DNA from 4 places in the Paenibacillus sp. GM2FR genome. Region 4 is predicted to be linked to each of the others. Evidence: riboswitches for the same ligand, from Rfam matches in the RefSeq annotation. Region 4 holds a riboswitch; each other region holds the start of a gene.
What was found. Region 4 has a riboswitch for cyclic di-AMP ahead of PAEVO_RS33305 (3D domain-containing protein). Riboswitches for the same ligand answer to the same signal wherever they lie in the genome.
Positions count from the first base shown of each region.

Region 1: another riboswitch for cyclic di-AMP. It lies ahead of PAEVO_RS12580 (C40 family peptidase); the one in region 4 lies ahead of PAEVO_RS33305 (3D domain-containing protein).
Region 2: another riboswitch for cyclic di-AMP. It lies ahead of PAEVO_RS22900 (hypothetical protein); the one in region 4 lies ahead of PAEVO_RS33305 (3D domain-containing protein).
Region 3: another riboswitch for cyclic di-AMP. It lies ahead of ehuB (ectoine/hydroxyectoine ABC transporter substrate-binding protein EhuB); the one in region 4 lies ahead of PAEVO_RS33305 (3D domain-containing protein).

Region 1 is NZ_MKZM01000008.1:2,830,157-2,838,110, forward strand. Features, by position in the region: gene PAEVO_RS12565 (AraC family transcriptional regulator) at 1-268, shown strand, start outside; gene PAEVO_RS12570 (2Fe-2S iron-sulfur cluster-binding protein) at 366-749, opposite strand; gene PAEVO_RS12575 (stalk domain-containing protein) at 975-2,249, shown strand; gene PAEVO_RS12580 (C40 family peptidase) at 2,476-2,952, opposite strand; cyclic di-AMP (ydaO/yuaA leader) riboswitch at 2,956-3,086, opposite strand; gene PAEVO_RS12585 (hypothetical protein) at 3,450-3,875, shown strand; gene PAEVO_RS12590 (ROK family protein) at 4,272-5,225, opposite strand; gene PAEVO_RS12595 (copper homeostasis protein CutC) at 5,261-5,947, opposite strand; gene PAEVO_RS12600 (leucyl aminopeptidase family protein) at 5,977-7,437, opposite strand; gene PAEVO_RS12605 (ABC transporter ATP-binding protein) at 7,476-7,954, opposite strand, start outside.
Region 2 is NZ_MKZM01000009.1:409,510-417,463, reverse strand. Features, by position in the region: gene kdpB (potassium-transporting ATPase subunit KdpB) at 1-729, opposite strand, end outside; gene kdpA (potassium-transporting ATPase subunit KdpA) at 751-2,430, opposite strand; gene PAEVO_RS34930 (potassium-transporting ATPase subunit F) at 2,461-2,529, opposite strand; gene PAEVO_RS22905 (hypothetical protein) at 2,688-3,098, opposite strand; cyclic di-AMP (ydaO/yuaA leader) riboswitch at 3,229-3,396, opposite strand; cyclic di-AMP (ydaO/yuaA leader) riboswitch at 3,938-4,111, shown strand; gene PAEVO_RS22900 (hypothetical protein) at 4,245-4,706, shown strand; gene PAEVO_RS22895 (proline dehydrogenase family protein) at 4,767-5,687, opposite strand; gene pruA (L-glutamate gamma-semialdehyde dehydrogenase) at 5,891-7,438, shown strand; gene PAEVO_RS22885 (serine hydrolase domain-containing protein) at 7,506-7,954, opposite strand, start outside.
Region 3 is NZ_MKZM01000012.1:43,600-51,553, reverse strand. Features, by position in the region: gene ectB (diaminobutyrate--2-oxoglutarate transaminase) at 1-405, opposite strand, end outside; gene ectA (diaminobutyrate acetyltransferase) at 422-934, opposite strand; gene ehuA (ectoine/hydroxyectoine ABC transporter ATP-binding protein EhuA) at 960-1,817, opposite strand; gene ehuD (ectoine/hydroxyectoine ABC transporter permease subunit EhuD) at 1,831-2,493, opposite strand; gene ehuC (ectoine/hydroxyectoine ABC transporter permease subunit EhuC) at 2,496-3,149, opposite strand; gene ehuB (ectoine/hydroxyectoine ABC transporter substrate-binding protein EhuB) at 3,151-4,005, opposite strand; cyclic di-AMP (ydaO/yuaA leader) riboswitch at 4,356-4,503, opposite strand; gene PAEVO_RS34770 (exosporium glycoprotein BclB-related protein) at 4,993-5,904, shown strand; gene PAEVO_RS31515 (SDR family NAD(P)-dependent oxidoreductase) at 5,963-6,706, opposite strand; gene PAEVO_RS31510 (flavin reductase family protein) at 6,895-7,506, opposite strand; gene PAEVO_RS31505 (ring-cleaving dioxygenase) at 7,493-7,954, opposite strand, start outside.
Region 4 is NZ_MKZM01000015.1:47,896-55,849, forward strand. Features, by position in the region: gene rsmA (16S rRNA (adenine(1518)-N(6)/adenine(1519)-N(6))-dimethyltransferase RsmA) at 1-470, opposite strand, end outside; gene rnmV (ribonuclease M5) at 467-1,018, opposite strand; gene PAEVO_RS33305 (3D domain-containing protein) at 1,205-2,392, opposite strand; cyclic di-AMP (ydaO/yuaA leader) riboswitch at 2,663-2,877, opposite strand; gene PAEVO_RS33310 (TatD family hydrolase) at 3,083-3,850, opposite strand; gene PAEVO_RS33315 (HD domain-containing protein) at 3,944-5,233, opposite strand; gene PAEVO_RS33320 (AbrB/MazE/SpoVT family DNA-binding domain-containing protein) at 5,557-5,811, shown strand; gene rsmI (16S rRNA (cytidine(1402)-2'-O)-methyltransferase) at 6,076-6,969, opposite strand; gene PAEVO_RS33330 (tRNA1(Val) (adenine(37)-N6)-methyltransferase) at 6,966-7,733, opposite strand; gene yabA (DNA replication initiation control protein YabA) at 7,938-7,954, opposite strand, start outside.

The DNA of each region.
Region 1 (7,954 bases), on a different contig from region 4:
CAAGGACATCGCCGATACGATGTATGTCAGTCAGCATTATTTATCCCACCTGTTCAAAAAAGAAGTCGGCGACTCCCCCTTCAATTACTTGATATCCCGCCGGATTGAAGAGGCCAAGCGCTTGCTGGCAGATTCCGAAATGCCGATCCATGAGGTTGCTTCTCAAGTGGGTTACGGCAACGATAAGTACTTCTCTATGTTATTCAAAAAAATTACCGGTCAAACGCCGAGCTCGTTCCGGGAACAGAGCAAACTGAGCATGGAGTAAAGCATTAGCATTTTGATCTTTCCGAGCAATGCAGGCAGCCGTTGTGGTACGGCTGCCTGCTTTTTTAGTATGAAACGGCAATCTGCTTTCGATGTCGTCAAAAATATGGGGCATGCTTGATTTTGATGGGACCGACCGCTTCGATCTTGCTCTGGCATCCCAGTCGATATCCTTCTTCAATCTCTTCGGGATCCAGGCGTCGTTCTTCAGCCAGATTGGGATCGGACAAATACTCGATTCCCTCCACCACCATGCAGCGGCAGCGGGCACAAGTTCCTCTTTTGCAAAAAGAGTTCCAGTCGACGTCATTCCGCTCGGCCAAGTCAAGCACCGTCATGCCTAGAACGGGAGCCACGCTGCGCTGAACTTCGCGGCCTGTAAGCTCAATGATCGGATCCGGTACGGCTTCGATCATCTCTTCCGCTGCCGGGTTCAACGATTTATCTCCCCCGCCCTTTTTGTTTTTCCAGAATTTAAACACGCGTTATCCCCCTATGCATGTAATCATCAGGTTATGTAAGAAATCCTCCATTTATTATACTGGAAAGTTTAAAAAATCAACATGCTTACTCTTATCTATTCTATGACATTGACATCACGGAATTGGAACTCTATGAAAATTTTGCTATACTAGCGTATGCTAGACCAAATTCCATATTCTATGAAATCATTCTATTATTTAATGGATCGGAGGAAATACAAAAGCATGCTGCATAAACGAATAGGAAAAACAGCTGTCGCTGCCGCTCTTGCCTTATCCTTTATCGGAACCGCACCCCATATCGGTCAGGTACATGCTGAGCCTGCCATTTCGGTAAAGCTGGATGATGTGACACTAACCTTCGATGCGGCTCCGCGGGTAGACAAAGGGGTCACCTACGTTCCATTCCGGACGGTCGGTGAAGCACTGGGCATTCAGATCACGTGGAACAGCAAGACGCAAACCGTCAAGGCTATAGGCAAGGTGAAAGGTCAAACGACGGAAGTCCTGCTTCAGGTGGGAAGCACGACGGCGACCGTCAACGGTAAAAAAGTAAAGCTTGCAGCTCCTCCAGTCCAACGGGAAGGCCGCGTGCTGATCCCGCTTAGCTCTTTCAGCAGCCAATTCGGTGTCGACGTCGGCTGGAATCAGGCGACTCGCACGGTCTCTCTCGTATCGCCCCAGCGCGAAATGCATTTGAGAGCCTTCTATGCTTTGCAATCTTTCCAAGAACGGGATCTCGTGGGATCCATGAATTCAGTCGCTTTTGGCTGGAGCCGCATCGATCGTGATGGCCAGTTTACGCTTCAAGGCGACGAGTATCGTCTGCCAGGGGCGGCCGGCGACGTGACCCCGCAATCGATTGTTGCGGATGCGGCGGATCAGGAGATTAAACCGTACCTTATGGTTTATGCTCTGGACGGAAACGGAGAATTAACCAAAGTCCTGAGCGACAGCAGTCTGCGCGAAAAGTCCATTGAAGGCATCACAACCGCGGTTGCCGATAACGGGTTCGGCGGCGTTGTGCTTGATTTTGAAGGACTCGGTTTTAAATTGGATGCCGTGAAGCAGCAGAAGCTGCTCAATGATTACGTCAAGCAATTGAAGGTGGCATTGCCAAATGACATTGCCCTGTCCTTAGCGGTCCCGCCATTGAATAGCGCCTACAAAGGCTATGATTACAAGACGCTGGCTTCCATCGCTGATGATCTCATCGTTATGGCTTATCAGTACAATCCGGTCGGAACCAAATCTCAGGTTCCCGAACCAAACAGTCTGGTGGACCAAGCGATCCAGTTGGCACTCCAAGCAGGTGTCCCGAAGCAGAAGCTCCTGCTCGGCATCAGTTTAAGCAGTGAAACCGCCACTTCCGTTGACGATAAGCTCGGCTTGGCCAAGCGTTATGATCTGAAAGGTGCTGCTTTCTGGCGCCTTGGCTTGTTCCGTCTCTATAATAATGGAATAGAAGCTGCTGTGAATGCCTCTGTCGTTAAGGAGTAACCGAACAACCTCTGTGGGATGATAGACTTATCGTAAGAAAAACGTCTATCGACGTACTTTCACAGATGACAGACCGCAGTTAATAGATGTTTTTCTTGCGATATCAGGAAGTCACAAGCTTTCGAAGTTTATACTTTCTGATATCTAAAAAAAGAAAGCCTGACAAGGGCATCCCTTTGTCAGGCTTTCTGGTTATGTATCGAATCCTAAACTGCAATTAATCCATTTAGCTTGCGCTTCCTACCAGCTTCGCATAGTTTTCTTGACTCAACACACGACGCGCCGTGACATAACGCGGCTCGTAATATGAATCGCTAAGCTTGCTGATTCTGACTCCCTTGCTGCTGGAAGCATGCGCAAATTGTCCATCACCAATGTAAACGCCTGCATGGGAAATTCCGCTGCCACTTGTATTGAAGAATACCAAATCTCCGACCCGCAGATCTTCGCGATCCACATGTTCACCGGCTTTAGCCTGGCTTTGGGAAGTGCGTGGAAGATCCATATCAAAATTTCTAAACATGTACAGAATAAATCCGGAGCAATCAAACCCGCTGGTAGTCGTTCCGCCCCATTTGTATGGAGTTCCTACCAATTGCTTCACTTGATACTGAAAATTCGGTTGTTGATCAGCAAATGCTGATACGGCACCAGAAGAAAAAATAATTGCAGACCCTAGCAAAGTGATGACAAACTTCTTCAAAATATGTTCTCTCCTTCGATGCCTACGGAGTTAGCTAAAGGTTCGGTTGAAGGTTCCCTATACTCTATATACAAGAGTAATTCACCCAAGACGGTTCCCCCGTTTTCACAAACGAAATTCGGCAAAATTCATTAACGTTTTGTAACCTTCTCTTAATATAGTATACAAGCAAGGATGCTGTCAATAATATCCTAAGAATCTATCGTTTTATGTTTGGAACTGTCGTAAAGATGGTTAATTTCGGGCGTCCATTTGTTAACCATCTCACACAGTCATGACAATTATGTAACTCTGCTTTCCTGTTCGAACTGCTTTTTTTAGTAATCTAGCAACTTTTAACAGATTTATACGTTTACATATTCAGAAATGAAATTAAAGAGGTGATCGATCACTTATGATTCAAATTACGATGGCTGAAGCTTTGGCTGTCCGGGCAGCAATCAATCGTCTCATGAATCAATTGATGTCGGAACGCTTGAATAACAGCAGCACGATCATTGAAAAAGGGGAAACGGCGGGAATATCCTGCACGCAGCGTGGATGCCATTACGGAAGAGATCGAAGCCGCCGCGGCGGATTACAGAAAGCTGGATTTGCTGATGGCCATCTCCAATACAACGCAAACCATTAGCTGGAACGGCTCCGACATGACCATCATGGAAGCGATCGAGCTGGCCAAACAGATACGCAGCGATATCGGACAGCTTGCTCATCTCGGCTCCCGCAAGAAGCTGGAGCGGCAGAGCAGCCGTGGCAGCGGAGACGGTGCCGTAACGCTGTTCAACGTCGCCTTATATGATCCGGAAGCCTATCAGGCGCAAGCGCGCAAGAAGGAACGCGAAGTAACCAAGCTCTCTTCACTGATTGAACATGCCAATCATACGTCCATGATTACGTTTGACGCATCGAAGTACATGGAGTAGCGGCAGCCGCCGGCTCCAAGCCTGCAGGTCACTCCACGTGCGGGTTTGGAGCCGGCGGTTTCCGCCGGCGGGCGGGAAAGTGCGAGCAACCGCTTATTGTTTGTCGGATACAAACAAACCTAACCAGGAAACCAAAAACTCGCCTCCAGTGAAAACGGATGACGGCTTACGGTTCACGCCTATCACTTGTCACATGTTACGGACTTATAACGAAAAAAATGATCGCTCCGTTTCCCGCTCTCTCCATAAATAGTTGGAAAGCCGCCCTTGAAGGGCGGCTTTTGTCAAATTCGCTTAAGCTCGGTTAACATGAAACTAGGTTGCCGATCCAAACGCTCTCAATCTAACTTCTATTTCATTCTTTATCCTATCCGTAACGTTCTCTTTACACATAGGCTACTGGAACAAGGCCGCAGCTCCAACCAGACCCACATCGTCCCGAAGTCCTGCAGGGACGATTTCGTACGTACCCAGATAGGATGGCATGACCAGCTTATCTGTCATTTCCCGCAGCTGCGGGAATAGAAGCTCGCCTGCTCTGCTTACTCCCCCTCCAATCACGATGCGATCGGGGTTAAAACTGTGAATGACGTTAACCAGACCAAGCGCCATGTAATAAATAGCACGATCGATGACCTCCACAGCGACGGGGTCATGAAGACGTTTAGCCTCGAATACATGCTTGGCGTTGACGCCGGCCTCGGCTGCGGCCAGTTTAGAAATTACGCTGGGCTGGGTGAGCATCCGCTGGGATGCTGCCAAACCGATGGCCGTTCCTGAAGCAAATACCTCCCAGCAGCCGTGGCTGCCGCAATTACACTGCGGACCGCTCGGATCAATGATATGATGCCCAAGCTCCCCTGCAAAAGAACTGCTGCCCAGGAACAGCTTCCCGTCCAGCACGATGCCTGAACCGATGCCTGTGCTTAGCGTCACGTATATCATGTTCGTCGACCCTCTTCCGGCACCTCTTACATACTCTCCCCATGCAGCTGCATTGGCGTCATTCAGCACCTGAACCTCCGTATGCAGATCGCGTTCCATCCAAGCTTTGAGAGGAACATTGGTCCATTCCGGCAGATTCGTACCATGAATGACGATCCCCTCCCGGCTGTTAACCGTTCCGGGTGAAGCCATGCCTACGCCTCGAAGCGGGTGGCCGCCCGACACGCTGCGAATCATGTTCGTAATTCTCGCGACCACTTCTTCGGCCGTACGCGCACCCGCTGTCTCCATTTGCTCCCGGTTCAGCAGCTGTCCTTCGGAATCAAAGAGCGCTGCCGCGATCTTCGTACCCCCAAGGTCAACGCCAACCACAAATTCTTGCTGTTTATTCCATACGGTTTGCAATTTTTGTTCACCTGTTTCCGATAGGTTTGCTACTTCTATTGATGTAAGCTGTCAGCCAATGATCGCAGCTCAACCGGATCAATGGGCTTCAGCCCTGATCGACCGTACCGGACGGCTGAGCCGAAATGCACCTCGCTCACACCGGTCTGGTCGATAAAATCATGTATGATTTCCCACTTCAGGCCATTACCAGCCAATATTTTCAGCTCACTGCCTGCCGTTTGTTCTACAAGCTCCCGAATTCTTGGGATGGCTTGCGGTGCAGGCTGCGGTCCTCCCGACGTTAGGACGCGGGTAACGGACGGGTATTTCTGCAAGGTACGCAGCCCTTCGAGCTGATCCTCCAATTCATCAAAGGCCCGATGGAACGTGACCTGCATATCACCTGTCCATTCCAGCATTTTGACCAAGGAGACCTCGTCAATCTTCCGTTCCGGGGTCAGCATACCAAGCACTACGCCAGCTGCACCTGCCTTGCGGATCGCCTTAACCTCCGCGATCATGGTAGCAATATCATGTTCGTTGTACACAAAGGATCTGCTATGAGGTCTGACCATGACATGAACAGGAATCTGAACAGCTTTCACAACCTCTTCAACGAGCCCGATTCCCGGCGTAAGCCCGCCTTCGGTTATCGCCGTGATTAATTCCAGACGATCCGCGCCATTCTTCTCTGCCGTGATGGCATCATCCACGCATGTTGCGATAATTTCAAGCAGCATCGTCGTCACTCCTTACTGAAGTTGATTCTTTAAGCATGGAGAAACTGCTTCTCCACATAATCCGCCAACAATCTCGCGCCATATCCGGTAGCCCCCGCTGCGGAATGGGGGAATTCCCGTTTATACTGGACCGTGCCCGCCATATCGATGTGCACCCATTTCATGGAATCGGCCACAAAATGCCGGATAAACAGCGCGGCCGTTATAGCGCCTGCCAACGTTGACGTACCGACATTTTTCAGATCGGCATAATCGCTCCTAAGATCCGATTCGTACTCATCCATCAGCGGCATAGGCCATAGACGCTCTCCGTTACGCTCACCGATCTCAACCAAATCGGCCGTAATCTGTTGATCGCCCCAGATACCCGCAATTTCCAAGCCCAGTGCGGCTCCGACATTACCGGTGAGGGTTGCGATATCAATCACCTTATCTGCGCCAAGATTCGCAGCGTGCAGCAGGGCATCCGCAATGATCAACCTTCCTTCCCCATCCGTATTCGCGACCTGAACGCTTAAGCCATTCGGATAGTGAACGACGGAAGAAGGAAGCATCGCATCCGGTCCCGATAAATTATCCGCAACGGCTATCAGCGCCGTTACTCGTACCGGAGCTTTTTGCGATACCAGAATATCCATGGCACCCACGACGGCTGCAGCGCCGCCCATATCCATACGGGCATCACTGATGTCTCGGCCAATTTTGACGTTCATCCCGCCCATATCAAAGGTTACGCCCTTGCCGATGAGCACGATATGAGGGCTCCCCTTCTCGGAATCCACTCCATTATAGGAAATCTCAATCAAGGCAGGCTCATATTTACTTCCAGCGCCCACAGCGATTAGTCCGTTCATCTGCCGGTCATGGAGCTCTTGTCCGCGATACACATGAAGCTGAACGGGTGCCTTCTTGAAACGATCCTCGACCACTGCAACGAATGCTTCCGGGTTTAACGTTTCCGGAGATTCATTCACCAAGTCTCGAGTGAGCTGCGTCCCTTCGATTCGGATTCCTGCCGTCTGTATGATGGCTTCCAGGTCTTTACGGGAAAGCCCCTGCCAATCTTCTTGTCGAAGATTTAGGGACAGGGCTTGCAGATTGGCCGTGACCCCGCGATGCTTATTGAATTGATATAATCCGTACATCCAGCCTTCAACCCACGCCTGGAGTTCTTCCTCCTCCGAAATCCGGGAAGAACCCCTGCCATCCCCGTTTGTTGCGCGGATCAGCACTGCGCTTGATTTATTCTCCTTGAGCAGCGCTCTCGCGGCTGAAGCGCCCGTTCTGCGCACTTGCTCCAACGTGAGGTTCGAACGCTGCCCCATGCCGACAACGAGATCGTCCGCTTCTTGATCGGAGCGGCCATAGAACCACGTTAGCGTCATGCTATGTTTACGAGATTCCTTTAAACGAAAATGAGACTCCTCGCCCTCATAAACCACATATATCGAAGTTTCTGCCAATGAAGCTTCATCGATTGTGATGTTCATATCGAGGCTTTCCCTCCTTTATAAGAGAATCAACACCGTTATGCGTTTTTCATGATTTCTTCGTCATATAAATGGCATGCCACCTGATGCCCTGGCTCAACCTCACGGTAAGCAGGCGTGATCTGTTTGCATACTTCCATGCAGGATGGACAGCGTGTATGGAAGCGGCAGCCTGTCGGCGGATTCACCGGACTCGGCAGATCGCCCTTCAGAATGATCCGTTCCTTCTTCTGCTTCGGATCCGGAACGGGCACCGAGGACAGCAGCGCTTGAGTATAAGGATGCAGCGGGCGATCGTACAGCGTATCCTTATCAGCCGTCTCCACGAGCGCGCCCAGATACATGACGCCGATCCGGTCGCTGATATGCTCAACCACGCTGAGATCATGGGAGATGAACAGATAAGTCAGGCCGTATTCCTCCTGAAGATCCTGCAGCAGGTTCAGCACCTGCGATTGGATGGAAACATCCAGCGCGGACACCGGCTCGTCGGCCACGATCAGATTCGGACGCACGG
Region 2 (7,954 bases), on a different contig from region 4:
AAGATACTTCGCGATCGGAGCGAGCGTAACAACAACGATCAGGAAGATCAGCGTTAAGACAATCAACAGCGTGTTCAGCGCAATTTCATTCGGCGTCTTCTGGCGGGAGGCTCCTTCAACAAGCGAGATCATCCGGTCGATAAACGATTCCCCGGGATCGCTCGTAATCCGGACGCGGATCGTATCGCTGACAACCCGCGTCCCCCCGGTGACCGAGCTGAAATCGCCGCCGGCTTCTTTAATGACGGGGGCGGACTCGCCCGTAATCGCCGATTCGTCAACGGACGCAAGGCCCGCAATGACTTCCCCGTCCCCGGGAATCATCTCGCCCTGTGTGACGATCACGATATCTCCTTTGCGAAGATCCGTGGACGGCACGGATTGTACCCCTCCGTTCTCCATCACTTTATGGGCCGTCATTTCCTGCTTCGACTGCTTAAGGGAATCGGCCTGCGCCTTGCCGCGTCCTTCGGCAAGCGCCTCTGCGAAGTTAGCGAACAGCAGCGTAAATAACAGGATGACGAATACGGTCAGGTTAAATCCGATACTGCCCTCGGTACCGAAATAGGACGGAAATATCGTCATCAACAGAACAACCAGAGTCCCGGCTTCCACGACAAACATGACCGGATTTCTCATCATCAGGACGGGATTCAGCTTCGTGAAGCTGTCCCTCAGCGCCTGACGGACCATCTCTTTGGACATCGCTTTTTTTCTCGTATTATTCATGGAAATAGGCCACCTTTTCTATTAACGGATCGTCAGATGCTCAGCAATCGGACCGAGCACAAGTACTGGCAGGAAGGTCAATGCACCGATAATCAGAACCACCGCGATGAGAATGCCGGCAAACAGCTTATTATCGGTCCGGAACGTCCCGAGCGTCTCGGGAACCCATTGCTTCCGCATCAGCGAGCCGCCCACTGCCAACAGGGCAATCATCGAAATGTAACGCCCGAATAGCATGACCAGTCCGGTTGTAACGTTCCAGAACGGCGTGTTATCCGACAGACCCTCAAATCCGGAACCGTTATTGGCCGCGGATGACGTGTATTCGTAAAGCACCTGTGAGATACCGTGAAAGCCCGCATGGGCAATGCCCGCCTGCCCCGCGTCCGTCATGAGTGCAAGTGCGGTCGGAGCCAGGATGATCAATGGATGTACCAGAATGACAATCGCAATCAGCTTCATCTCCCGGGCCTCGATTTTTCTGCCGAGAAACTCGGGGGTTCGGCCAACCATAAGACCAGCCAGGAACACCGCCAGGATCGCGTACATGAGCATGTTCATCAGGCCGACACCTTTTCCGCCAAAAACGGAATTCAGCATCATCAGGGACAGCGGCGTAATCCCGCCGAGCGGCGTGAGCGTATCATGCATGTTGTTAACCGACCCGGTCGTGGCCGCGGTTGTCACCGTCGTAAACAGGGAGGATTGGGCGATCCCGAACCGGACCTCTTTGCCCTCCATGCTGCCCTGCGAAACGTCGATGCCCAGGCGGTTCAACGCCGGATTGCCGTTGGTTTCGGCGGCATAGTTCAGCGACAGGAATCCGATAAATAAGGTCATCATTACCGAAAAAATAATCCAGCCCTGTTTGCGGCTCTTGGCGAACAAACCGAACGTATACGGGAGCGCCGCCCCAAGACTCCACATGCACAGAATTTCGATCACATTGGTCAGCGGGGACGGGTTCTCGAATGGATGCGCCGAGTTGGCTCCCATAAACCCGCCCCCATTGGTGCCCAGATGCTTGATCGATTCGAGTGCAGCCACCGGTCCTACCGCAATTTGCTGCTCGCTTCCTTCCAGCGTCGTGACGCTGAGCGTAGGCTTCAACGTCTGCGGTACCTGCAGCGCCACCAGCACCATCGCAATGATGAACGCGGCCGGGATGAATACCCGGGTATGGGCCTTAACGAAGTCCTCAAAGAAGTTGCCGACGGTCGTGCCCTTGCTGGTTACCGCCCGGATAAAAGCAATCGCCACGCACAGCCCGGTCGCGGCGGATGTAAACATCATCATCGTAATGACGGCCATCTGGGCCATATAAGACAATCCCGACTCCCCGCTGTAATGCTGAAGATTCGTATTGGTCATAAAGCTGATGATCGTGTTGAACGACAAGGTCGGTTCCATATGACCGATACCGTTCGGATTCAGCGGCAGCACCTTTTGCAGCCGCAGAATCAAGTACCCCGCCGCAACCAGCACGATATTCGTTAACACAAAGCTGACGGCATACCCTTTCCATGTCATCCCTTTGCGTTCTTTCAAGCCGATCAGAGCAAAAATCGGTTTCTCCACCCAGAAGAACCATCTGTCCGTTCCATTGCTTTCATTGCGAAACACCTGGTATAGATAAGTTCCCAGCGGCTTGACCAGCAGCACCAGAACGAGTATAACGATGGCAATTTGTAAAATGCCCATGACGAATGCCTTCCTCCTTCAGCCGTTTCCCTAGAATTTTTCAGGGTGAATCAGCGCATAAATCAAATAGAGAAAAATAAAAATCGTGAATATCAACATGATCATCACGGCTGATCAGCCTCCGGTTCCGAAACCACACGCCCGCACCAGGACATAAACAGCATGAGCAGTCCGTAGGTTCCTCCCAAAATAAGCAACATAACTAAATCCTGCATGAATACAACCTCCCGAAACTCGTTGTGAAATCAGCCAAACGCTTAACTGCCAATAGACGCTATGAGAAAGGCCACGTGACGATGGTTCGTATGAAGCACCACATCAGCACCCAACCCTTTGTATATCAATCGCGGATTGCTGGAATGGGTGATCACATAAATCGACTCTGCGGTCCAAGTCCGGCAAATCCGTAAATAGCGACAGCACAAATTCAAGCTGCTTTCGAACAGAAACACCTTGCTGACGGAAAACTCGGGAATGATCCAGGTTTGCTCGTCTCTTGTATCAATCAGAATAATGTGTTTGCAGCCCAGATCCAGCAACCTCTCCTGCTCAGCCCGGTTGTTGGCTATGGCCGCAAACGAAACATGTTTTTGAATCAACTGGCGGACGAATTCCTCCCCGGCCTTGTTCGGCGCGGATACCAGGATGAATTCCTGCGGTTTCTCCATCTTCTTTTCTCCTCCTAAGGTCAGAAAGAGAAGGCAACAACAAAGAAGCCCGTGGAAAGAGAAGAACTCTTCCCGCAGGCTCCTTAATAGGACACGGTGAAATACACCATGGCCCAAGTCCACGACAATCGTTGCCTCTCTCGATACGCTTACGAGGTTAGCTGACGGATTCGGGCGTGAGAGTCGCCCTACCCATAGACCGTTATCTTGTCCATGGGATTCACCCCTGAGAGATAGATTCATCTCCCGACTGGTTCCCCCGTTCCTTTTCCATTCAAGGACTCAGCGAAAATTGAAAACGAGTAGCATGTTATTCTATTAGCCATTGACTAAACATCCAGGTCCAGCAAAACAACACAGCATCAGGTTCGAGCGGTGAGAGTCGCATCATCCTGCAATTTCAGTGAAGGCCTATGGTGCCTTCTCCCGAGATTCGATCCATAAAAGAGCCCAACTGAGCTCTCACACTGTCTGTAGGCCTTCATGGATCGGCTGCCCATTTGCCTGTCTCTGATGTCCGTCAATTCATAGTTCGTATCATACGTCTGGCCCTGCAGGAAGTAAATGTGAGCAAAAACACATGTGGCGTTATGTCGAACAGGAACGGACCAATTCCGGTCCATTATCTCCAGAATACTGCTCTATACTATGTATTTCTCTTGTTTTCTTATATTTATCGTAATCTATCGAGATACCGAGATTTTGCCATGATAATAGATGACACGACCCAATGTACACGTTTTCTTTTGCGGTTTTTATCGATTTTCGGAATGTATCCGTCCCATATGGCCATTTACTTTTAGATTCCTCCGGCGTATGATTCATCCATCTATTCGAAACATTCATTTACGCTGAGCTCCCGACAGATCGGGAGACGGGGGAACCAAAATCGCCAATGGGGCTTCTGTTGGTGAACGGGGTGAATCCGCAGGCCTGATGGTCAGGCGCTGCGGTAGGGTGCTCTCAAGCCCGAATCCGTCAGCTAACCTCGTAGGCGCGTTTTGAGAGAGAACACCACCCGAGCCTTAAGCGGAAGCGGCCACTGGAGTAGGGCCTCTAACGATAAATAGGCCTGGAGAGCGGGGTATCTCTGCTCACCAGGCCTTTTTGCCGTGCATATAACATTCCTATAAAGGAGCGTAGATCATGACGAAACTCATCGAGGCCGCACTGGCACCCGTCATCGAAACCGCATCGCCTGTAATATGTGAAGAGCCCATCCGCAACATGGAGATGTTCCGTTTCGACCAGAGCTCGGCTGAACGCTTTATCCCCTCGAGCGATCAAGGCTGCAACTGCGGTTTGTTTAAAATCAGCTGCGAAAACGCGGCCGGGTATGCCGAATATGCACTGCCAAGCACGGGAGAGTTCGCGGATCTGGTCCGCTGGGCATCCGTCTTTACAAGGCTGAGAGGCATGCCCGTGACGGAGGCCGTTCGCTATGCCCAGAAGCAGCAGCAATGGGGATCTGTACGGATGCAACTCGCCGTATCGGCCCTCGCCGATCTGGAGGCCAATCTGCAACAGCACATCACCCGTAAGCGGTTAGGTAGCCTTCCGCTGGAGCGTTCCTACCTAATGAACTGCTCGGAGGCGTATTATTTCTAGGACGACAGCTAGAAAGAGCTACCGTCCTCGCTTCCATTGCAATTGGTTGTTTTCCCCCGCTCACTTGAACATATTTTTGAGCACCATCATCAGGTTAGCCGGCTTCTCTGCCAGCCGCCGGGTGAAATACGGGTACCACATCGTTCCGTAAGGCATATAACACCGGATGCGGTAGCCGTCCTGCGCAAGCGCAGCCTGATCGTTCATCCGCAGCCCGTACAGCATCTGAAACTCAAATTCCTGTTTGTCTATGCGGCTCTGCTCGGCAAACACCTTCACCCAGTCGATGATGTGGTCATCGTGCGAAGCAATCGCGACGTAGGCGCCCTGATCAAAATGCATTTTGATCAATTTCTTATAGTTGTCAATAACCTCCCGCTTCTGCTGAAAGGCAATGGTTCCAGGCTCTTTGTACGCCCCCTTCACCAACCGCAGATTAACACCGGCATGCATTAAATTCTTGACGTCCTCCTCCGTACGGAACAAGTAGGCCTGCATCACAGTCCCCACATTGGTCAGCCCCTCTTGATGGAGCCGCAGTGTCATGTCAATCGTGGCCTGGGTGTACGGGGAATCCTCCATATCCAGACGAACGAAGTTCCGGTGCTCTTTCGCCTTTTTCGCCACCAGCTTGATGTTCTCGTAAGCCATCTCGGGGTCCAGTGCCATCCCCATCTGTGTCGGTTTCAGCGATACGTTCGATTTCACTCCCCGCTTGGCAATCCCTTCCACAAGCTTCAAATACTCCTCCCGGTACCCGGCCGCTTCATCCAGCGTCGTGATACCCTCCCCCAAATGATCGAGCGTGACGAGAATGCCCTTCTCGTTCAGCCTCTCAATTTCATCCAGCGCCTCATCCAAGGTATCGCCGGCTATGAATCTGCCCGCCAATTTCCGACCGTACTTGATCGACAACCACTTCACGAATTTATTACCGGACACCGTCAGGATCACTTTACGGTAAAGCTCGGTTCCGTCCATGCGTGCGCCCCCTTTGCAAAAGGTAAACCAAAATGCACTCTATCTTAACTCATATGCAAAAATCATGACGGCATGCAGGAAGACATACATATCTAACATAGAGCTTCTCACCAGAAGATCCTAAACACCCCACCATGATGCATTCAGCAGCTGGACCATAGACCTTAAGCTTCGATTCATATCATGTTAAGGAGGGGCCTCCCATGCGCGTACCTTTTCGGAACGAACCATTTATGGATTTCAACAACGAGTGGAACAACAAGTTATACGATGCGGCGTTATCCGGAGTCGAAGCCGAGCTTGGCCAATCGTATCCCTTGGTTATCGGCGGTACCAAAATCTATACGGAGCGTACCGCACAATCGGTCAATCCGTCTCGGAAACGTCAGGTCATCGGCATTGTATCCCAAGCCGATACCGAGCTTGCCGAACAAGCTATTCAGACGGCAGCGCGTACCTTTGAGACGTGGAAGCACACCGAGCCGAGCGAACGGGCACGATATCTGTATAAGGCAGCTGCGATCATGCGGCGGCGCAAGCTCGAGTTCTCCGCGCTGATGACGCTGGAAGCCGGCAAAACGCGTGCCGAGGCGGACGCGGATACGGCCGAAGCGATCGATTTCATGGAATTCTATGCACGCGAAATGCAGCGTCTAAGCGCGCCCCAGCCGTTGACGGTTCACGAGGAGGAAGAGAATCATCTCTATTACATCCCGCTTGGCGTCGGCATCGTCATTCCGCCGTGGAATTTTCCGCTCGCGATTATGGCAGGCATGACCACAGCAGCCATCGTCTCGGGTAACACCGTTGTGCTGAAGCCAGCGAGCACCACGCCGGTCATCGCCGCCAAATTCGTGGAGCTGCTGGAAGAAGTCAGCCTGCCTCCGGGCGTCGTCAACTTCCTGCCGGGACCGGGCCAGGAAGTGGGCGATTATCTGGTGGATCATCCGCTGACCAGGTTCATCAGCTTTACGGGATCCCGCGACGTCGGACTGCGGATTCAGGAACGCGCGGCCAAAACGCAGCCGGGGCAGCGATGGATCAAGCGCGTCATCGCCGAAATGGGCGGAAAAGACGCCATTATCGTAGACAGTGAGGCGGATCTGGATCTCGCGGCGGATGCGATCACCGCTTCGGCATTCGGCTTCTCCGGCCAGAAATGCTCCGCCTGCTCCAGAGCCATCGTGCATAAGGACGTCTATGATGCCGTACTGCAGAAGGTCATCGAACGCTCCAAGAAGCTGGTGATCGGTTGTCCGACTCACGCCGAGATTCAGGTAGGGCCCGTCATCGACGATAAGGCCTATCGTAAAATTCTGGACTATATCGAAATCGGGAAAGGTGAAGGCACGCTGGTACTCGGCGGTTTGCCTGGCGATCCGGAGGGGTATTTCATACAGCCGACAATCTTCGCGGACGTGGCCAGCACCGCCCGTATTTCCCAAGAGGAGATCTTCGGCCCGGTGGTGGCCTTCACGAAGGCCGCCTCCTTCGACGAAGCGATCCAATTCGCCAACAATACTGACTACGGGCTGACTGGCGCGGTGATCTCGAACAACCGCGAGCACCTGGAGCAGGCGCGCCGCGATTTCCACGTCGGCAACCTGTATTTGAACCGGAAATGCACCGGCGCCTTGGTGGGCACCCACCCGTTCGGCGGCTTCAATATGTCCGGGACCGATTCCAAAGCCGGCGGGCGCGATTACCTGCTCCTGTTTACGCAGGCAAAGGCGGTGTCGGAGCGATTCTAATTACGGCATGCAAACAAACCTCTCCATGACGATGGAGAGGTTTTTAATGTATCTTGGTTTATTGGCTTCACGCCGTAACCTTGCCCTTAATCTCCCGGACCACCTTGCCCTGGAACGATTGATTCATCCAGTACGCAAGATGAATGCCTTCCTCGTCACCGAAGGTGCATTCCGTGGTTAAGTAGAATGGCGTCTCTGTCAGTCGGATGGTCAGCTCCAGCGTCCGATCGTCCTTCCAGGTCATGGAGGCAGCATACTCGTTATCCGCCATCATGATCAGTGAGGTGGTTCCCGACTTCCATTCGCCCCTGCCCAAGGCAATCGAGTTGACGCCACGTTCCCCCGCAAGCTCCATCACCGCGCCATCCTCTTCAAAACGAATGGAGAACGATTGCAGCTTCTCCTCATTCTCTTCGAGGTCATATACGATCCCGGAGACGTCCTTCTCGACCGGGGATGCCGCCTCTTCGCTTGGCGGATCCAGCTTTAGCGCTTGCAGCGTTCCAGTAAGAGAAG
Region 3 (7,954 bases), on a different contig from region 4:
CCCTGTCACTTTGCGGGCGATTTTGAGCGCTGCCTCTACGGCATTCGTTCCGGTCGGACCGGGAAACATCACTTTGTGATCCCACCCGCGCGGCTTCAGGATGACCTCCTGAAATCGGGTCAGAAAGGTTTCCTTCGCATCCGTAGCCATATCCAGGCTATGCGTGACGCCGTCCTTCAGGATGTAGTCGACCAGCTTCTCGCGAATCTTCTCATTGTTATGTCCATAATTTAAAGCGCCGGCTCCCGCAAAAAAATCAATGTATTCATTGCCCTGCGTATCCCACAGCTTTGCATTCCGGGCTTTGTCAAAAACGGTCTGAAAGCTCCGGCAATAACTTCTTACTTCCGATTCCAGCTTGTTAAACACGGTAAGCTTCGGTTTCTCCATGACTTGGTTGTCCATAGTTCCCTCCATTTGTTTAAATGTCATTGAAAAAGGGGCCAATCACGAATAACGGCTCATCTTCATGTGTCGTGCCATCCGGAAACATCTCGGCTCCATAACCTACCGTTACGGTGCTCGGAATGGATTTCTCTTCGGCATAACCGAGAAACAATCTGCGTGACGCCATATTGCTGGGCGATACTGTCGTTTCAATGAAACGGACGCCATGACATGCCTTCTGGTTCATGAGGCCTGTCAGCATCGCCTTCGCAATCCCCTGCCTCCGGTGCGAGCTTGCAACGGCCACTTGCCATACGAACAGCGTCTCCGGATTGCGGGGAGAACGGAAGGCGGAAATAAAACCAATGATATCCCCTTCATCCTCGGCGATCATGCAGGTATCATGGAAGTAATCTCCAAGCAGCATGTAGCAATAAGGGGAGTTCAGATCAAGTGATCCGGTGTCGCGTATAAGCTCCCACACCCGGGTGCCATCCCTTGCTTCCGGTCTTCGGTAAACAATTTCGGTTTCGGTATTTACAGCCATTCTATACAATCACCTCTTTCCAGAACTAATTTCCGTTGGAACGGAATCGCTGCAGGAAGCTCTGCAGCCGCTCGCTCTGAGGATCATCGAATATCTCCTCCGGCGTGCCCTGCTCAACGATCCTTCCGTCGGCTCCGAATATGACCCGGTCCGCGATTTCCTTCGCAAAATCCATCTCATGCGTAATCAGCATCATGGCCATTTCGCCTTCTTCGGCGATCTCCCGAATGACCTCCAGCACCTCGCCGACCAGCTCCGGATCAAGAGCCGAGGTGACCTCGTCAAACACCATCACCTTCGGCCGCATGACCAGCGCTCTGGCGATGGCAACCCGCTGCTTCTGACCTCCGGACAGATTGGACGGATACATCTTCAGCTTGTCGGCCAAGCCGACCTTGCCCAGCATGGAGACGGCCCGCTCCTCCGCCTCCTCCTTGGATAAACCCAGCACTTTGCGCGGGGCCTCCGTCACATTGCGAAGCACATTCATGTGCGGGAACAGATTAAAATGCTGGAAGACCATGCCGACATTGCAGCGCATCCGGTGCAAATGCTTTTCGTTGGCCCGAACCAGCTTGCCTTTCTCCTCCATATGCCAGAGCAGCTCGCCATCCACCTCGATGGTTCCTTCGGTGGGTTCTTCCAGCGTCATCAGCATCCGGCCCATCGTCGTTTTGCCCGATCCACTCGGACCGATCACAGCTACCTTTTCTCCCGGCTGCATTTCCAGATCGATGCCCTTAAGCACCTGGAGGTCACCAAATGACTTGGTCACGCCGGTATATTTTACAATCGGCTTTGTACCCGTAGCGGTAGCGAGACTTTTCTCCTGCTGCGGCTCCTTCGGCGCTTCCGCTTGCTCATCGATCACAACGGCATTCAATAGACTCCCCTCCTTATTTTCCACGCTGCAGATTCATACGCTTTTCCAGCCTTTGCACAAGCAAAGAGGCGATATAACTGATGATCAGGAACAGAATCCCGACCAGCGTATACGGCTCAAATGCGCGGAACGACTGCGACACGATATTTTTGGCCGTCAGCATCATCTCCACCAGCGTTATGGCGCATAGAATCGGCGTTTCTTTAAACATGACAATCAAATAATTGCCCAGTACCGGAATGATCGGCGGTACGGCTTGCGGCAGGATAATACTCCGCCAGGTTTGGGCTTTCGTGTAATTCAGTGCTGTGGCAGCCTCCCATTGTCCCTTCGGCACTCCCTCGATTCCGGAACGGTACACCTCGGAAAGATATGTGCTGTAATGCAGCCCGAGACCGATCACCCCGGCATAGAAAGCCGGAATGGAAATTCCCGTGAGGAGCGGCAGACTGTAATACAGGAAGAAGACCTGAACCAGCAGCGGTGTATTGCGAATAAATTCGATGATTCCTTTGGTTAGGAGCGACAACACCTTAAATCGGCTCCGTGTCGCAAAGGCAAGCAGCAATCCGATGATCAAAGCCACCGCGAAAGCGCAGAGCGTCACCCATACCGTCATCTTTAACGCATTCAAGAGCTGCGGCAGGATATCCCACACATAGTTCCAGTCCCACATGGCTATAACCTCCCCGCTGTCCATTTACGCTCCAGCAGTCGAACCGCCAGCGAGACGAGCGTAGCAATGACAAAATACATGAGGAGCAGCAGCACCAGAATCTCGGTCGTCCAGGAGATGTAATTGTTGCGGAGCACCATCGCCTGATACGTCAAATCCGCCATCGTGATGAAATAAACCAGTGAGGTGGATTTGATGAGTTCCACAAGCTGATTTCCGAAAGGGGGAAGCATTCGCAGGGACGCTTGAGGCAATATCACATTCCACAGCCTTTGCCAAGGCTTCAGATTAAGCGCTAAGGCGGCTTCCCACTGTCCTTTCGGAACGGCCAGCACGGCGCTTCGAACGATTTCCGAGCCGTATGCGCCGAAGTTCAGCCCGATCGCGAGGATCGCCGCCAGCATTTTCGGAAGCTCGATGCCGATGAACGGAAGGGCAAAATACAACCAGAACAGCTGCACCAGCAAGGAGGTTCCCCGAAAGACTTCCACGTACACGGCTGTCAACGTCCGGACGATCCACAGCTTCGACAGCCGGCATAATCCGGCTGCAAAGGACATCACGATAGCCAGTATGGCTGAAAAAAACGCGACGATAATCGTGATCTCTGCTCCTTTAAGCAGCGTAGGGAGAAAATCGATCCAAGAATTCGGCATGCTATTCCCCGCAAAGCGCGGCGGCCGTCATCTCACCCGGAAGCTCTTCTTCCGTGAACCCGAACTCTTGCAAAATTTCGAGCAACTCGCCAGACTCCTTCATTTTTTGCAGCTCCGCATTGTAAGCCTCCTGGAACTCGGTATCCGCTTGGCGAAAAGCCGTAGCGCCGTAACCGCGAACGCTCTCTCCGTCGATGACCGGCTGCTCGAAATCAGCCACGCGTTCGATGCTGTCGTCGTTAGCCGAATCCAGCATCGCCTGCAGGGACGGCCCCGTCATCGTAATCGCCTGCACCCGGTCTGCCTGGAGAGCGCTGATGGCCGAGGCCTGGTCAGGGACCTGTACGATCCGGTCCGTGGGAATACCAGACTTCTCCATATAGCCGATTTCGACCGCGCCGGTCATGACGGCTACCTTGGCCTGGTCATTCTTGGCAATGTCCTCATAGCTTCCGAGTTCCATCGGGTTCCCTTGCTTCACCGCAATGGCTTCCCCGATGCTGTACTCCGGATCGGCAAACAATACGGCAGAGCAGCGGTCCGGATTAATGAACATGCCTGCGGTAATGAGATCAAACCGCTCAGCCTGCAGTCCGGCAACCAGTGAACCGAATTCCGTAAGCTCTCCCCTCATTTCCTTGATCCCAAGCCGTTCCAGAATAACTCGGGCAATCTCAACCGCTTCTCCCGTCAGCTCCCCGTTGGCCTCTTTATAGGCATAAGGCTTCTCATTCGCAAAACCCACGGTGATATATCCCTGCTCTATGGCGCGATCCAGCGTACTCCCTTTGTCGCCGCAAGCCGCAAGCGATACCACCAAAATCAATGACAACATCAGTACAACGACTTTCTTCAAAACTTTTCCACAACCTTTCGTTATGACTTTGCAATTCTTAAAAAATGGCATGATGAAATAATCCTTGTTAATTTATATGTTAACTTGGATATAAAGACATTCAGATACCTTGCACGGGTCGGGGCTTCAGGGAAGATGATTCATCCATCTCCGTGCACGCTTTAACCCAATGCCGTCTGACCGATTCAATTGGTTCAACATTTGCCGACCTTGCCCCTCCTCTTTAGCAGAATACAAAAAGACCACCAAACAGGGGATCTAGACATAGCTCCGCCAGCAGGGGGTCAAAAAATAGAGAAAGGCCCCTATAGAGAATAAAGGGCCTTTGTTATGAAACATCCATTATGTATAAAAGACCCATCCACTGCTGACGAGGTTAGCTGACGGACTCGGGTAAGATGGTACCCTACACTCGTGATTCCAAGTGACTCGCCCCTGGTGAAACTGGTTCCCCCGCTTTCCGGAAAATGTATGCCGGAAACTAAGCGTGTGTTCATGATAAAGGGAAGTTCAGGAAAAGTCAAACCCCTTTAACCGCTTTTTTTGGAAATTTAGAGGCGGAAATGCCATTCTTCCAGGGTATATTACACACCGGAAAAATGCCTCATTCAAGCCTGTCCCCTTACCATTCAGGGGGGTTATTCCAGGCTTATTTTTCGCTATATAGCAGGCGTTTGACATGCCTCCCTTACTCGTTCATGTGATGGATAGTTTATGCCATGAATTAAACCCGGATTGTGAAAGCTTCCCCCATTACATGTAAGGCCTAATTTTTTTTTTGAAACGCTGCGTAATAAGCCTATGAACATCGTATGGAAATTTGAAATTCATCCTATGGTTTTTGCTATTCGTCAATAGATGAATGCCTTAAGGGCTAGCGTACATTCTGGAAATTATAGGTGGATATCTATCATTTGTACGCTATTAACCCATGCCGTACCGAGAGCACTTGCGTAGTATAAAACAAATCTAAAGGAGGTGCTTCATTTGGAACGTTCTTCTAGAAAGAGAAAATTATTGTGTGCTCTTAAAAAGATAGAGAAAGAAGTCATTCATGCGAAGAAAAAGAAATGCCCGTCTCATGGTCATGGTGGCCATAAAGATCATGTATGTGTTGTTAAAAAGCGCCGATGCCCAAGAGCTATCCGCGGACCTGTAGGTCCTCAAGGGCCTATCGGACCGGTTGGACCGGTTGGACCAGCTGGACCTATCGGGCCTGCCGGACCTGCCGGACCGACAACGGGTATTGCTGGACCAGCTGGACCTGCTGGACCTGCCGGACCGGCGGGACCTGTCGGGCCTGTCGGGCCTGTCGGACCTGCTGGAGCCGTCGGACCTGCTGGAGCTACTGGGGCTACTGGGGCTACTGGAGCAGCTGCCGGAGGAGCCATCATCCCATTCGCATCTGGTCTGCCACTTGCTCTGACTACTGTTTTGGGCGGATTGGTAGGTACAGTCGGTCTGGTCGGCTTTGGTATTTCCGGCCCTACCGTTACCCTCGCTGGTGGAACGATCGACCTTACGGGAGCAGCAGGTACTGCACTTGACTTCGCATTTAACACGCCACGAGCTGGTACCATCACTGCACTGTCTGCTACCTTTAGCACTACTTTGGCGCTTACCCTGACAGGAACCACGGTTACAATCACAGCCCAACTGTACAGTGCACCGGCTACGAGCAATACTTTCGCACCGATACCAGGCGCTCTTGTTACGTTGGCTCCGCCGCTCACAGGCATTGTAGGTCCCGGAACGGTAAGCAATGGCTTCGTAGAAGGCCTGGCCATTCCGGTGGCAGCCAATACCCGCTTGTTAATGGTATTCTCGGCAACAGCTGCTGGCGTAACTCTTGTCACTGCAGTCGCAGGTTACGGCAGCGCTGGTGTCAGCATTATATAAGTTTCGTCTTTCCTCCTGCAAACAAAGCCCCGATTGTTATATCGGGGCTTTGCTTCAATTATACGGCCGTATACCCGCCATCCACCAGCAAACTCGTGCCTGTAATGAAGGATGCATCTTCGCTGGCGAGGAACAACACGGCTTTGGCTACTTCTTCCGGCTGCCCCAAGCGGCCCATCGGATGAAGGCCGACCAGATGCTGCGTGATCGCTTCCGTTCTTCCCTTAATAAGCGGCGTATCGATATATCCCGGACATACGGCGTTGACCCGAATCCCTTTAGGAGCATAATCCGCGCTCATCGACTGGGTTAACAGCTTAACGCCTCCCTTAGCGGAAGCATAGGCGGTAACCCCCGCTTTTCCGACATGGCTATGGATCGAGCCGCAGTTTACGATCGCCCCTCCGGTTCCTTGGGATAGCATTTGCTGGATTACATATTTATCACACAGGAACACCCCTGTAAGATTAATATCAATCGTTCTTTGCCAGTTGTCCATCGACAACTGATCGGCAGGCGCATCATGAGCAATGCCTGCATTGGCGAACAATACATCAACACGGCCAAAATGCTCAACCGTCTGCTTCACCATATTCGTAACTTCCTGTTCTTGGGTTACATCCGTCTTAACGAACAGCGTCTCAAAGCCTGCTCCTCTTAATTCATCGGAAACGGCCTGTCCGCGGTCCGAATAATCCGCGATAACAACCTTGGCCCCCTCTTCTACAAAAAGCCTTACCGCTGCTTCACCGATCCCGCTGGCGCCTCCCGTCACAATGACAACCTTGGATTCAAACTTCATATGTCGATCACTCCTATATTGTGAATTCATCATATCGGCCCCACATTCATGTAGAATTTGCATATTCCAGGCAGGATATTCCACAAGTCCCGTTTCTTTCATGGACCAACGCGCTATCGAATAGCGGTACATGAACGCTTACAGCTTGATATTCGCTGCGTCCTAACCCTTATCCATCCCATCCGCTGTTATACGGGCCGCTCGACCGTAAACATCTCTCCCAGTGAAGAATAGATGTTTCCCGCCATACGGCTTACAGGCTTCAACTTGGCAGCGTCAATCCGGCCTTGCTCGTAAAGCTCCTCTGCAACATGGAAGCGGACTACGCGGGCAATCAGGAGATCGGCAGCAGGAAGCTGATCCGCGCCATTCAAAGTGACGGCCTGCTCCAACACACATTCCATGCGAATCTTGCATTCCAGAACGCCGGGAACTTTAACGACCTCGCTAACGACCGGGGTTAAATGGGTTCGGTCAAGCTCACTCTCATGCGGGGGCAGGTTCGCCGCCGTTTCGTTCACGGCTTCTACGGTGTCTTCGTCCACGATATGGATGACAAGCTCGCCGCTTTGCATGGCATTTCTCGCTGTATCCTTAGCCGTACCGTTCTTCCGCTGAACGGAGACGGACAGCAGAGGGGGATTGCTCGACAGAATGGAAAAATAGCTGAACGGCGCCGCATTCAGCACGCCATCCTCCGATAATGTCGTAACAAAGGCAATCGGCCGCGGAACAACGCTCCCGATCAGCAGCTTGTATATGTCCCGTTCGCTTTGGGTATTCGGGTCAATGGATATCACTTGAGTTGCCCCTCTCCTGTATTTTGACTTGTATAGGCTCCAGACCTTCCTCAATACGGGCTCGCTCCGGTTCAAACCAGGCAGGAAGCTTTAATTGTTCCCCGAGTGAGTCCAGATCTTCATCCACCGTAAATCCGGGCGGATCCGTTGCGATCTCAAACAAGATCCCCCCTCGTTCCCTGAAATATAACGCTTTGAAATAGTTCCGGTTCCTAATATCCGTAGGGTGAAAACCATGCTGCTTCACCCATTCGTGCCATTTGCCGTGCTCACCATCATCTTGGGCCCGCCAAGCGATATGATGGGTCGTTCCGGCACCTCCAGCGCCCAACGGGATGTCCCGCATCGGTAAATCAATCACGTTGCCGAAGGGCCCCGCAGACTGAAAACGTGCATAGTTAACGTCCTCTCCCATGAAGGTCAGCCCCATTACCTGCTCCAATGCTTT
Region 4 (7,954 bases):
TGAATCATCACCACGATATTCTCCAGCGGCAGCTTTTCCTCCAGCAGCTTCATGAGAATCGGCGTCGTTACATAATACGGCAGATTGGCAACCACACTTACCTTCGATACGTCCGCGAAATCCTGACGGAACAGCTCATGAAGATCCACCTTCAGTACATCCCCATGATGCACCTTCACATTCTCATAGGGCTCCAGGACCTCCCTCAGGATGGGAATCAGGCGCTGATCAATTTCGACCGCGGTGACGGTTCCTGCCGTCTGTGCCAGCTTCTCGGTTAATGCACCGATACCAGGACCGATCTCAAGAGCTCCCTTATCTTCATCCAGTCCTGCAGCTTCCACAATTTTATACAGAATATTCTGATCAATGAGAAAGTTTTGACCCAGACTCTTCTTGAAGGAGAATCCATGCCGTGAGATGATCTCCTTCGTCCGTCTTGGTGTTGATATATCCTCGATCCGATTCATTGGCTTACGCCCCCTTCTTCCAGTTGTGCAAGTGCGGCCAGAAATTCTTCACGCGATATTTGAAACATGGCCAATCGTTTATGGAATTGCTTGCTGTTGCAATATCCGATCCCCAGCAGATTCCCCATCGCCATACGTCTTGCCGCCGCCTCCGGGTGAGCTGATAATCCAGCCTCCAGCATGTCCTCCAAGCTGATCAGGCTCTCTCCACCCTCAAAGGAGGTATGAACCCGCTCGAGCGCACGCCGTATCGCCTCTGGCGAGGCATTCTCCACGCCGATATCCCCTTTGCGGGTAGCATCTGCTTCCGGAATAAAGGCATGCTTGCAGCCAGGCACCCCCTGATCCACGATTTTGCGGATCCGCTCCCCTGCATGATCAGGATCCGTCAATATAATAACGCCTCTGCGCTCCTGGGCAAGCGCTATGCGTTTCAGGATTTGCTTGTTGATCGCTGAACCGCCCGTTTCGATCGTATCGGCGTCTACGGCCCGTTTAATGGCAACGGTATCGTCTCTGCCTTCCACAACAATCACTTCTTTAATCATGCGTTCGTTCTCTTCCTTCCCAAGCAAAGCAGGCCTGTACAACTTTAAGGTTCAACCAACTTAGCCTTAAATACTCCGTTCTTAACAAAACAAAAGAAGAGGAAATATTCCCTCTTCTTGATCATCATATATTATAAGCTAAATAGTATAGCATTAGAATGGCAATGTAAATTGGAATTCATGCGTCTAGTTCAATTCAGGTTTAACCGGACCGATCACGTAAACGGTGCGGCCGCTCTTCCGGCCGAAATTCATGGCCGATTTCAACGAATCGTAATAAACATCGATTTTGTTGCCTTTGATGGCACCGCCCGTATCTTCAGCACGCCGGAAGCCAATGCCTTCGATATAGACCCACCATCCGATTGGGATGATGTTAGGGTCAACGGCGATGGTGCGCCCTTCAGTAACGCGTGTGCCGGATGCAGTGCGCGTACCGATTCCTTGCTGCTCGGCGGAATACGCCGTCATCGACACGTTGTTCAATACCTTCTTGTATTTAAAATCAACGCCTGCGCGGGAGACTACATTGTTCTCCACAGCCTTGGCGGTCGTTACTTTTTTCGTGCCCGACAATTTAGCCGGTGTAGCTTTTACATCGGTGGCTGCCGCCTGAACGATAACAGGTTTCTCCACTTTTTTCGTGCCTATGGCAATGATTTTATCCTTCGTTCTGCGCTCAATCTCTTGGGAGACCTTCGTCTTGGAAACCAGCTTGCCATTGTGGTAGACCTTCTCGTAATGGTTCACCATGAGACCAGGCTCGCCCCGCTGAATGACGCGGTTATCGCCCTTTTCAAGCGATGGGTCGGCTGTCTTGATCACGCGGAATTCGCGGTCTTCCGTCTCCTTGACTTTTTGTTTCGTGACGCGAACGACATGGATATTCATATTGCTGGTCAGCTTCGTGTCTTGCGACGGTTGTACTATATCTTCACCCTGGATCGTAACGCCAGCCTCTTTGAGTACATGATCAACCGTATCCTGGGATGTAAATATGGTTTTGGTTGTGCTGCCTACCGTAACTTTGACTGGAATTGCCCGTTCAATGATAATTCGGTCTCCGTCCTGGATCGCGCCGTTCAGAGGCATCGAAATCTGATCCTGGGGACTCAACGTGATCGCTTGCTCATCCAGCAATTCCTGCAGCAACGATCCACGTGTTTCCACCGTAGTGACCCGGCCGTCGACGACAAGCTGAACCTCCTTGCCTGCCTGATCATGTACAACCAACGATATGAGAAGTGATACCGTAACGGCACCCATGGCGCCGAGCAACATCAGTTGACGCAAATTGTCATGCTTCCATCTCAATGCGTAAGACATGCTGGATGATTGTGATTCATGGGTTTCTTCAGGTTGAAAAATGCCCACTATTCCATCCTCCTTCATAGTCCCGCCGTCTAGGTAAACGCATGAATGCATTTGACGTGACTATAGCAATTTTTCTCACAGGGCATCCTGCTATCTATCTACACCCTGCGTCAATTCCCGTCTTCCGTCCATCTGCCATCACCTCCTGTTTACCAAGAGTATGATGATCCCTTCTCCATTATTCAAAAATAAAAGAAAGCCATTGAAAGAGTACTAGAGGCTCTAACGTGGCTTCCTGATGAATGAAATCATGGAAATGGTATGCACGAGATTTCCCCTCTTATTTCGCTTACGGAGTTAGCTGTCGGGTTCGGACGTAAGAGAGACGCCCTATATCCGGATACCCGCTCATGGCGAGATCCTTCAAATTCACCCCAAAGACCCGAAAAAGAAATCAAATACAGCTTCGTGCATTCAGACCAGTATGCACTGCAGTATCGGTTCCCCCGTTCTCCAGAATTTCGGAGATTAAGCGAGACGGTTCATGAAATATTCGGCTGCGATCTGCACATCACAGCTTCTTATCACTGAAAAGATGATATCCTGTTTACATGCAGGTTGTAAAGCAACATTCAACCACATTTTCTCATGTAAAAGGTTAAAATATTGTAATATCAACGCCTTTTCTGATTAAAAAACTTTAATTAATCGCGATTGCTCTCTTTTTCATCGCTTTTGCTCTCGTTTTCGTTAAATGCCAAATCGTTCCAGCGCATTTTTGGTGGTAATTTGGGCCAATTCCTCATAGGACAACCCTCGAATTTCGGCTGCGGCCTCCGCCACCAATTTTACATATGCGGTCTCATTTCGTTTTCCGCGGAAGGGATGGGGGGTCAGGTAAGGCGCGTCCGTTTCGATCAATAATCGATCAAGCGGAACCTGTGCCAAAACCTCTTTGGGCTGCTTCGCATTCTTGAACGTAATCGGCCCGCCAAATGAGATATGGAATCCCATATCCAAGCACATTTTGGCCGTTTCCCAGCTTCCGGAGAAGGAATGCATGACACCGCCGACTTCGGAGGCTTTTTCCTCCCGCAAAATGTTAACGATATCTTCATGCGCATCCCGATTATGAATGACAATGGGCATGTTCAACTCCCGGGCAAGTCCGATCTGACGTCGAAGCACACGGTGCTGGACTTCTTTCGGGGATGTATCCCAATAATAATCCAAACCGATCTCACCGATTGCCACCACTTTCTCATGACTGCATAAAGCAGCGATCCAATCGAGATCCTGATCCTCCATGGTAATCGCATCTACAGGATGCCAGCCCACCGCCGCGTAAATAAAATCATAAGTCTCTGCCAGCTTCATCGTGGTCGGGATCGTCTCCCGGTTAAATCCGATATTGATCATCCTGGTGACGCCGGCTTCAAGCGCCCGCTGGATAGCCGCTTCCCGGTCTTCGTCGAATTGGGGAGCGTCCATATGAGTGTGCGTGTCGAACAGCATTATATTCACACTCTCCTTCCTGTCGTTTCTGTGTCGTATATCTTCCATTAGTTGGGTAAATTACAAATGCACCAAGCGTTGTTTATTCCCACTAGGTTAATGTTGTTGTTTGAAAACACCGGCTATCTTCTCCGGCATTTGAGCCAACAGCGGACCCACCTTCTCCTCCGGATAATAAAGATGGTACCGTCCTTTATGAATGCCGCTGATCGAGCGTACAATATCGGATACCTCCGAGATTTCCTTCAGCTCATCATGCCGATCCAGAAGCAGAATCTGTTTTTCGTTAAGCGGCATATCGGAATGAACTTTATCATAAGGAAGATCGGTTGGAAAATCAATCTCCAGGTCATATTCCGGATGTAATCCCACGGTACGGAACGCTTGGCGTATCCCGTCGATCGTTTCCAGATCGATATTGTCGATTTCTACATATTTGTAGAGCTTTCGGTGCATGAAACGGCCGCATAATTCGCTAAGAAGCTTGTCTTCTTCCTCCGTCCATTGCAGAAAGGAGGTTTGAATCAGAGCTTCATCAAGACGCAGGTATTGATTCACGTCAATATGGCCTGCAAACAACGCAGGAAGCGGCTCTACCATGAACCGGAAAGCATACCCGCTGTCATGCAGTTCCTTTGCCCGGCGGAAGATTTGGCGCAGGATGATCTCGGAGCTTCGCGTGACGGGATGAAAATATACCTGCCAGTACATCTGATACCGTGACATCAGGTAATCCTCCACGGCGTGCATGCCTGATTCCTTTACAACGACCCGATCCCGGTATGGCCGCAGCATCCGCAAGATCCGGTCAATATCAATCGTTCCATAATTAACCCCCGTATAATACGCATCCCTTAGCAAATAATCCATCCGGTCTGCGTCCAGCGGACTAGTGACCAGGTTTATCACGATCGGTTTATCGTAGGTTTTGTTAATAACCGAAGCCACTTTCTCGGGGAAATCCGCTCCGAGCTCCCGCAGTACCTGATTGACGCAAGTATCCCCAAGCAGAATTCGACATGTCCAATCCTCGTGATTCATATGAAAGGCTTCTTCTATAGAATGGGAAAAAGGTCCATGCCCCACATCATGCAGCAGGGCCGCGCAGAGCGCAACCTGCCTTTCCTCGACTGGCCAATCGGAGTATCCCCTTCGTTCAAATTGAGAGATGATTCTTCTCGTAATTTCATAGACTCCCAGTGAATGGGAGAATCGGCTGTGTTCAGCCCCGTGAAAGGTCAGAAATGAGGTCCCAAGCTGCCTCACCCGGCGGAGCCGCTGGAATTCCGGGGTATCAATTAATCGCCATATGATATCGTCTTGCACATGAATATAATTGTGGACGGGATCCTTAAACACTTTTTCTTCCGAAATTGGTGAATGCATTCCATCTCAACTCCTTATCGTTTCGATTTGGGTATTAACCGATAAACACTTCTTTTGACATCTAATGTCGAACCATGTCGAATAAGGTAAAATTACGCTTTCCAAATCGACAAATCGAAAATCACAGTAAAAATTGGATCGATTATGGTAATTACGTTGCTATACAAGGGTTCTGTTCACTATACTTTCGTAAATAGGTTCCGATTTTTCAAAAATATAGGTTGACTGTTTTGGGAATCGTTGGTACTATAAATAACATAAAAACTAGAACTATGTCGAATTATGACTTTTTTAAATTATGGCGAGAGGGGCATTTATAAGTTATGATGAAATCAACAGGAATTGTAAGGAAAGTCGATGAGCTTGGACGGGTCGTCATTCCGATCGAGTTACGCCGTACGCTTGGAATTGGTGAGAAAGATGCATTGGAGATTTATGTAGACGGCGAACGCATCATGCTTAAGAAATATGAGCCTGCCTGCATCTTCTGTGGTAACGCTGAGAATGTCACTTACTTCAAAGGTAAAATTGTTTGCCATGAATGTATCTCGGAAATCCCTACACCTGTGACAAATTAAGATTTTTAGTATATAATAGCATTATTACATTTTGTTAATTCTAACCTTTTTCATATCTCCTTGGTGCCTTCCTCGGCTATGAACCCGGCCGCAGGAGGGTCTTTTTTTTGAGATTAAAGTGTATAAGTTTACAGCGAAGCGTAAGCAATTCTTTAATCGCATTTATATGTTTTGGGGTCCCCGCAAAGTAATTGGAATACGCATCGAAGCATAGGCCCCACTTTGTGGGGCTATTTTGTTATCCCCCTGCGCCAAGTTATTTTATTACGACTCCGTCAGGAGCGCGTTATATATATCCCGCTTCGATACACCGCGATCACCCGCGGTTTTTTTCATGGCATCCTTGCGGCTTAGTCCTTCCCGCTCATAATGTTCCACATGCTCCTCCAGCGAAAGCTCCTGCCACCAGGCATTTTTCTCTCTGAGCTCCTCTTCTGCACTGCCGGCTTCAACCACCAAACAATATTCTCCCAATGGCGGATGCTCCGCGAGCCAGTCCAGACATTCGGAGATGCTTCCACGCAAGAATTCCTCATAGCGCTTGGTCAGTTCACGAGCCAAGGTCACCTTCCGATTTCCCAGTACCTCCTGAAGGATCTCCAGGGTCTTTTTCACGCGATGCGGAGATTCATAAAATAATAACGTTCCCTGCGCCGATTGCAATGCTTGCAGCTGCTGGATAATATCTTTACGCTCCCGCGGCAAAAAGCCGATAAACGTAAACCGTTCGGTCGGCAAACCCGACACGATTAAGGCGGAAAGGGCGGCATTGGCCCCCGGGATCGGAATAACCGAAATTCCTGCTTCAATCGCAAGTGAAACCAGATCACTGCCAGGGTCCGAAATCGCCGGCAGACCGGCGTCGCTGACGAGTGCCACATTTTTTCCTTCTATTATATAACGTATGATTTCGGGTCCGCTGGCCGCCTTATTATGCTCGTGATAACTAAACAGCGGTTTAGCCGGAATTTCGAAATGGGTCAGCAGCTTTCGTGACTGCCGTGTATCCTCTGCCGCGATAATATCGCATTCCTGTAGGATGCGCACGGCGCGATAGGTCATATCCTCCAAATTACCGATCGGCGTTGCCACCAAATACAGGGAACCCGGGCTTCCCTCTCCCTGATCGGCATAACTTTGCTGCACAAGATTTCTCATTCTTTCGTCTCATCCTTATGTGTTCCGTAGTAAATTTCCATAAAATCCGGTCCGTAGTTTCCTTGCTCATCATACACGATTAGCGGGGGCTTCAGCCGAACCTCAGGCTTCCCGTCCCGAATCCCCTCGATAAGCACCATGTTCGCTTCCATATTCACGCGCGGATGGACAAAGCGGATGACTTTGGGCTCAATCCGGTATTTGCTCATCAGCGTAATGATTTCCGCCAGCCGCAGGGGCTTGTGGACCATGCTCATCTTCCCGCCTTGGCGAAGCAGTCTTGCACAGGATTCAATTACTTCCTCAAGCGTACAGTGAATTTCATGCCTGGCAATCGCCTGGTGCTCATTCAGCTTCAAATCGCTGCCATTCATCGGCATATAAGGCGGGTTGACCGTAATCAGGTCGTACGCTCCATACCCTTTTTCCTTGTACAGTTCCCGCAGATCTCCTTCATGAATCGTGATCTGATCCTGCAGATCATTCATCTCGACGCTCCGTCTGGCCATGTCTGCAAGTCTGGGCTGAATCTCAATCCCCTCGATCGGCGCTCCTGTACGTGTTGACAGCAGGATCGGAACAACTCCGTTTCCCGTGCACATATCCAAAATACGGCCCCTGCGCGGAATGCTGGCAAACCTGGCGAGCAGGACGGCGTCCATGGAAAAGCTGAATACCTCCTCACTCTGGATGATGCCAAGCTCATGGGTAAGCAGATCATCAATCCGCTCGGATGGTTGCAATAACACTTCTTTCAAGTTCATAGTTTCAACCCTTTATCTCCATAATTCCAAACACGCTCTTCTGGTGTATCGGCTCTCTACATAGTACCTGATAAAATGAAATACATAAAAGGCTGCTCTTCACATTGCATGACAAGCAGCCGTATGGTATTTTTCAATCGCGATCCTTACAGTATAACCTTTCCATTCTAGAAAAAAACCGTAGGCAGTTTCTCCTACGGCTTCTTATTTATTCAAAAATG